Regions from separate parts of the Kitasatospora sp. NPDC048239 genome, predicted to be linked through region 1. Evidence: riboswitches for the same ligand, from Rfam matches in the RefSeq annotation. Region 1 holds a riboswitch; each other region holds the start of a gene.

What was found. Region 1 has a riboswitch for cobalamin ahead of metE (5-methyltetrahydropteroyltriglutamate--homocysteine S-methyltransferase). Riboswitches for the same ligand answer to the same signal wherever they lie in the genome.
Region 2: linked by a shared signal. The riboswitch ahead of ACGFZP_RS17235 (prenyltransferase/squalene oxidase repeat-containing protein) and the one ahead of metE (5-methyltetrahydropteroyltriglutamate--homocysteine S-methyltransferase) in region 1 are both predicted to bind cobalamin.
Region 3: linked by a shared signal. The riboswitch ahead of ACGFZP_RS18640 (HoxN/HupN/NixA family nickel/cobalt transporter) and the one ahead of metE (5-methyltetrahydropteroyltriglutamate--homocysteine S-methyltransferase) in region 1 are both predicted to bind cobalamin.

Annotation. Positions count from the first base shown of each region.
Region 1 is NZ_JBICZP010000006.1:403,907-406,159, forward strand. It holds gene dhbA (2,3-dihydro-2,3-dihydroxybenzoate dehydrogenase) at 1-556, opposite strand, end outside; cobalamin riboswitch at 852-1,071, shown strand; gene metE (5-methyltetrahydropteroyltriglutamate--homocysteine S-methyltransferase) at 1,209-2,253, shown strand, end outside.
Region 2 is NZ_JBICZP010000005.1:625,147-627,399, reverse strand. It holds gene ACGFZP_RS17235 (prenyltransferase/squalene oxidase repeat-containing protein) at 1-1,137, opposite strand, end outside; cobalamin riboswitch at 1,241-1,401, opposite strand; gene ACGFZP_RS17230 (ALF repeat-containing protein) at 1,629-2,253, shown strand, end outside.
Region 3 is NZ_JBICZP010000006.1:225,074-227,326, forward strand. It holds gene ACGFZP_RS18630 (SRPBCC family protein) at 1-330, shown strand, start outside; gene ACGFZP_RS18635 (ArsR/SmtB family transcription factor) at 402-803, opposite strand; cobalamin riboswitch at 899-1,093, shown strand; gene ACGFZP_RS18640 (HoxN/HupN/NixA family nickel/cobalt transporter) at 1,126-2,253, shown strand, end outside.

The DNA of each region.
Region 1 (2,253 bases):
TCCACAGCGCGCGCTGCATCGGGGTGTCGGTGGACCCGGGCGAGACCAGGTTGCAGCGCACACCGGAGGCGGCCAGTTCCAGGCCCAGGCAGCGCATGAACATCGTGGTGGCGGCCTTGGAGGCCGCGTAGGCGGCCATGTTCATCCGGGGGACGCCGGCGGCGTTGGAGCCGACGGTGACGATGCTGCCCCGGCCGCGCCCGGCCATCCGGCGCCCGACGGAGCGGCAGGTGTGGAAGACCCCGGTGGTGTTGACGGCGAAGGTGCGCTGCCAGTCCTCGTCGCTGGTGTCCAGGGCCGGTCCGGCGTGCAGCACGCCCGCGACGTTGACCAGGATGTCGAGCGGTCCGTGCTCACGCTCGGCCTGGTCCACCAGCCGCTCGACGGCTTCGGCGTCCGTGACGTCGAGGCGGTGGACCGAGGGCCCGGAGGGGGACAGGTCGCAGGCCACGACGCGGGCCCCGCGGTCGGTCAGCAGCCCGGCGACGGCGGCCCCGATGCCCTGGGCGGCGCCGGTGACCAGGGCGGTCCGGCCCTTGAACTCGTCGGTCGATATCGATGCCACGGGTCACCGCGCCTTCGTGGCGGCCGACTTGGCGGCGTCCCGGCCGGTGCGACGCGGTCTGGGGACGCGGCTGAAGGCGGGTGGCATGGACGTTCTCCCTGGGGTCGGAGCGCGGCGGCTGTCGGACAGGCTTGCGAGACAACGAGGTAAGGTTAGCCTAACCGCATCGAGGGGCTCCAGCGCCGCCCGGGACGCACCCGCGCGGCCGTCGTCGTGCCCGACGCCCCGGACCGCGCGGCCGTCCGGAATCCGGACCCGGTCGTGACGGGCGGGGCCCGCGGGCCCTAGGGTGGGAGGTGCAGTCGGTTCGCCGTGTCCTCCAGCCACGGCGTCGTAAGAGGGAACCCGGTGGGAATCCGGGACTGCCCCGCAGCGGTGAGTGGGAACGACCGCCGTCACATGCACTGGGCCCCGAGGGCCTGGGAAGCGACGGCCAGTAGGTGTCCGCCTGACTCAGGCGGACGTGCCGACGAGTCCGAAGACCTGCCACTGCCCGTGTGCACCCCGCACGCGGAGATCTCGGTGACCTCGTGGGCGGGTCGGCGGAGCGGGCGGGCACATCCTGGTGTCGCGCACCCACTGTCGTACCTTCACGTCCTCGTGCTCTCCCGGGATCGCAGCGCGACTCGCGAAGGAGAGTTCCGTGTCATCGAGTTCCACCACCGCTGCCGCCACCCCCTCCAGCACCCCGCAGGCCACCGTCCACGGCTATCCGCGGCAGGGCCCCAACCGGGAGCTGAAGAAGGCGATCGAGGGGTACTGGGCCGGCCGGGTCGGCGCCGAGGCCCTGCAGACCACCGCGGCACGGCTGCGCCGCGAAACCTGGCGGCGGCTCGCCGATTCCGGCGTCTCCGAGGTCCCCACCGGGGACTTCTCGCTCTACGACCACGTGCTGGACACCACCGTCGCCGTCGGTGCGATCCCGGCCCGGCACCGCGCGGCCGTCGACGCCGACCCGCTGGACGGCTACTTCGCCATGGCGCGCGGCACCCAGGAGGTGGCGCCGCTGGAGATGACCAAGTGGTTCGACACCAACTACCACTACCTGGTGCCCGAGTTGGGACCGGACACGGTCTTCGCCGCCAACCCGGCCAAGCCGGTCGGCGAACTGCGCGAGGCCCTCGGCCTCGGCCACACCGCCCGCCCAGTCCTGGTCGGCCCGCTGACCTACCTGCTGCTGGCCAAGCCCGCCCCCGGCGTCGCGGCCGACTTCCAGCCGGTCACCCTGCTGGACCGGCTGCTGCCCGTCTACGCCGAGCTCCTCGGCGAACTGCACGCCGCCGGAGCCGAATGGGTGCAGCTGGACGAGCCCGCCCTGGCCCAGGACCGCACCCCGGCCGAACTCAACGCCGCCGCCCGCGCCTACCGCGAGCTCGGGGCCCTGACCAGTCGGCCGAAGCTGCTGGTCGCCGGCTACTTCGACCGCCTCGGCGAGGCCCTCCCGGTGCTGGCCAAGGCCCCGATCGAGGGCCTCGCGCTGGACTTCACCGGCCCCGCCGCCGCCAACCTCGACGACCTCGCCGCGGTCGGCGGCCTGCCCGGCAAGCGCCTGATCGCCGGTGTGGTCGACGGCCGCAACATCTGGCTCAACGACCTGGAGAAGTCCCTCGCCACCCTCGGCACCCTGCTCGGGCTCGCCGACCGGGTCGACGTCGCCCCGTCCTGCTCCCTGCTGCACGTCCCGCTGG
Region 2 (2,253 bases), on a different contig from region 1:
CAGCGCCCCGAAGGAGGTCCCGACCGCACCGCCCAGCGCCTGGGTGGAGGCCCGGACGTCCGAGCCCTGCTGGCCCCCGGCCGCGACGTTGAAGCCGCCGTCCGGGTTCTGCTGCCCGGTCAGGAAGTCCCGGGCCCGGGCGATCTCCGCACTGTACGAGGCGGCCCGCAGGCCCAGGCCCTGGACGGCGAGGGCCGCGGAGTTGGTGGAGTCCCCGGCCGCTCCGGGGAAGCCGCCGTCGGCCAGCTGCCGGCCGGCGATCCACGCCGCCGCCCGGTCCACCGCCTGCCGCGCCGCGGGGTCGTCGGCGAGCAGGGCGAGGGCCATCGCGGCCATCGCGGTGCTGTCCACGTCCGAGTCCCCGGTGGCGGGGATCAGGCTGGGCCACGAACCGTCGGCGTGCTGAAGGCTCTTCAGGTAGCCGGCCGGGCCGGCGGCGGCCGCGGTTTCCCCCGCCCGCAGCTGCGCCATGACGCCGAGCGCCTGGGAGAACACCGAGGTGGCGTAGGTGTAGTTGCCGGCCGCCGCGCAGGCGGTGTCGGGTGCGGTGCTGGGCGCGGCGCAGACCGTCCCCGCCAGTGCGGCGATCAGGTCCTGTCCGCCGAAGTGGTGCGGGTCCCGGCCGACCACCTCGGCCAGCAGCGCCTCCTTGCCGATCGAGCCGCCGCCCGCGTACTCGGTGCCGATCCCCGTCCAGTCGTCCGCGGTGCGGCCGCTGCCGTCCGTGCCGCGCCCGTCGAGGAAGTCGGCGATCCGGCGCAGCGCCGGGTCGTCGGTGCCGGTGGCGGCGAGGGCGAAGGCCGCGTCGACGGTGAGGCCGAAGTCGGCGAACCCGGAGTCGGGGAAGGCCTCGTAGTAGTGGCCGCCGAGCAGCCGGGCCGGGTCGGTGAGGTAGCCGGAGCCCTTGGCGAGGTCGGGTGTCCGGCCGTCCGCCTGCGCGGAGTGGACGAGCGCGCCGGCGTGCGGCGCCCGGGTGCCGGCCGCCGAGGGCGGGGGCGGGGGCGAGGGGAGCGCGGCGGCGGAGCCGGGGTGGCCGAGCAGGACGGCGCTGCCCGCCGCCACGGCGAACGCGGTGGCCGCTGCGAGGGACAGGGTGCGGCGGTCTCTGCCGCTCGTACGGGTGCTGCGGACCTTCACCGGACACTCCCCAGTCGGTCGACGCGGGGCCGTGCGCAGCGAACGGCGTGCCCGTACCGGGGCAGCCGTCACCGTCGCACCGCAGTCCGCGACGGCGCTCGTGTTGCTGGACAACCCTCGGCGCAGGCATTCCGGCTCGCCCGCGCCCCTCTCGGGGGCCAGGCCTACGGTTGCGGGTCAGCGCCGGATTCGGACCGGCTTCCCCTGCTGCCGAGGAGGAAAAACGCTTCATCAGACCACGGCGCACAATCGCCGGTCAACGTTTCGCCCGGTGGTCCCTCCCCGGTGCGACGGGCGGTCACTGGCGTGCGCCCGCGCACGCCCGCCATCCTCGGCCGGGTCGGACTTTTCCGGTCAAATCGCCCGAAACAGGCCCAGGTTGACGCAGCGGCTCAAAAGAATGTCGATATCACGATCATACGAAAAGATCTATGCTGACGGGTTGCACGGACTCTCCCCGTGACCACCGCTCAAGAAGCAGGTCTTGCTCGATGAAGTTGCCCAAGGTGTCCGCCGTCCTGGCCGCCGCTGCACTCGCCCCCGCCGTACTGTTCCCGACGATCGCCTCGGCCTCCGAGCAGCCGAAGCCCGCCGGGGTGTCCGGTCCGGACACGACCACCGGCACCGCGACGGACCACGACGCGACCCAGGAGGAGCGGGACCGCGCCGAGATCCGGCGGATCCTGGCCGACGCGGCGACCGGGCCCGGCGTTCGGGCCGCCGCCGAGAAGGTGGTCAACGGCACCGCCGCCGAGCTGCGGCACTTCCTGGAGGCCGAACTCGACCGGCAGCGCCAGGACGACGACCGGGTCGAGGTCTCCAGGCTGCTCGCCTCCGGCGGTCCCGCCGTCCGGAAGGCCGCGCAGGCCGCACTCGACGGCACGTACCAGGACGTCGTCGAGTTCCTGAGGACGGGCCGGTCCAGGGCCCGCGCCGAGGACGACGACCGCGCGGAGGTCCAGCGGATCATCGATGCCCAGGAGACCGGGTACGCCGTCCGCGACGCCGCCCGGAAGGTCGTCAACGGCACGGCCGCCGAGCTGCGGCACTTCCTGGCGGCCGGCCTTGAGGACGCCCGCGTCAGCGACTACCGGCTCAAGGTGGCCCAGCTCGCGG
Region 3 (2,253 bases), 180 kb from region 1:
GGCCGACTGCCGCGCTGGCTGCCCGACATCCGGTCGGTCCGCCTCGGCGAGGGCCCGGCGCAGGGCCGCCGGCAGGCCCTGGTGGTCGGCCACTCCCGTCTGCGCGCCCGCTTCGACGTCGAGCAGGCGCCGGGCTGGTGCCTGATGCGCAGCCGCTTCCTGCTCGGGGGTCTGGCCGCGAGGCCCGAGCCGGACGGCACCCGCTTCGCCTTCCTCGGGGCGTTCCGGCTGCCCGGCGCGGCCCTGCTCGGCCGCGCGCTCCACCCCGTCACCGAGCCGCTGGCAGGCCGTTCGCTGCGCCGCTTCGAACGCCTGGTCCGGGAGGGCTGAGGGCGGTTCGGCTCAGTGGCCTGGTCCACACCCGGGAGGGACGGCGCCCGGGGAGCGCGGCGGAGGACGGGTCACCCCGTGGCGGCCGGCCCGGGCTGCTCGATGACGGGCTCGTGGTGTTCGGCGGCGGCGCACTCGTCGAGCAGGGGGCGCATGGTGTCGTCCACGAGCCGGTAGCGCACCACGCGTCCGTCCTTGTCGCCGGTGACGGCGCCGGCCGTGCGGAGCAGCCGCAGCGCCTGGGAGACGGCCGGATCGCGCATCCCGGTGGCCACGGCCAGATCGCTGACGGCGAGCGGGCCGGCCCGGTGCAGGGCGAGCAGCAGGGCGAGCCGGCCGGGATCGGCGAGCAGGGAGAACCGCTCGGCCCAGGAGCGGACGTGCGCGGTGTCGCCGATCGCGGCGATGGCCTCGCAGACCCGGTGCCCGTCGATGGTGCGCTGGCCCGCGCGGTCGGCCGGTACGAGATGCATGGGCCCATTCTTGCAGCCGCCCCCGATGGCCGCCGGGCTGTGATCCTGGACACCTGCGCAGGTGCGCAGCCTTGCAAGGGTGCTTGCGGGGGCCCTACGGTGTTGCCCGCCGTGGTGCTCGGGAAGACCGGTGACGGACCTTCAGAGGTCCCCAGTCCGGAGCGGCCCTCGCCACTGTGATCGGGGGGAGTCGTCCGTATCCACGACGCCACTGGGTGCCTCGCGCACCTGGGAAGGCGGATAAGGACGCCCCGTAAGCCAGGAGACCGGCCACGGCATCTCACGAACGTCATTCCACGAGGTGCTGGAGCGTGATCCCACGATGACCCTGCCCGAAACCGCCGCTGTGCCGGCGCCGTCCGCCGTGCTGCCGTCCTTCCGCTGGCGGCGGGAGGACACGATCCGCACGGCAGGGCTCATGGGGGTGATCCTGGCCATGCACGTGGTGGCCTTCGGAACGCTCGTCTTCCTGGTCGCCCCCCAGGAGTACGCGGTCGGCACCCAGGTCTTCGGGGTGGGCCTGGGTGTCACCGCGTACACGCTCGGCATGCGGCACGCCTTCGACGCCGACCACATCGCGGTGATCGACAACACCACCCGCAAGCTGATGGCGGACGGCAAGCGGCCCGTCTCGGTGGGCTTCTGGTTCGCCCTCGGGCACTCCTCGATGGTGGTCCTGATGGCCGCCCTGGTGGCGGGCGGCGCCCAGCTGGCCAACACGCTGATGGACGACGAGTCCGCCACCCACAAGTGGCTCGGCGTGGTCGGCACCACCGCCTCCGGGGCCTTCCTCTACCTGATCGGCGCGCTCAACCTGGTTGCCCTGCTGGGCATCCTGAAGGTGTTCCGGTCGATGCGGGCCGGGCGGTTCGACGAGGCGGAGCTGGAGGAGCACCTCAACGCGCGCGGCTTCCTGGCCCGGGTGCTGAACCGGGCCACCCGCTCGATCACCCGGCCCGGCCAGATGTTCCCGGTGGGCATGGTGCTCGGCCTCGGCTTCGACACCGCGACCGAGGTGACGCTGATGGTGATGGCCGGCTCCGGCGCGGCGGCGGGCCTGCCCTGGTACGCGATCGTCTGCCTGCCGCTGCTGTTCGCGGCGGGGATGAGCCTGTTCGACACGCTGGACGGGACGTTCATGAACTTCGCCTACCAGTGGGCGTTCTCCAACCCGGTGCGCAAGGTGTTCTACAACCTGACCATCACCGGGCTGTCGATCGCGGTGGCCTTCGTCATCGGCACCATCGAACTGGTCGGGGTGCTGCACGAGAAGCTGGATCTGACCGACCCGGTCAGCGGGTGGATCGCGGAGCTGTCGCTGGACAACGTCGGCTACGTGCTCGTCGGCCTCTTCGTGGTGGTCTGGGGAGCGGCGATCGCGTACTGGCGGCTGGCCAGGGTCGAACAGCGCTGGACCCCGTCCCCGGAGGGGGCCCAGGCCCCGGCTCCG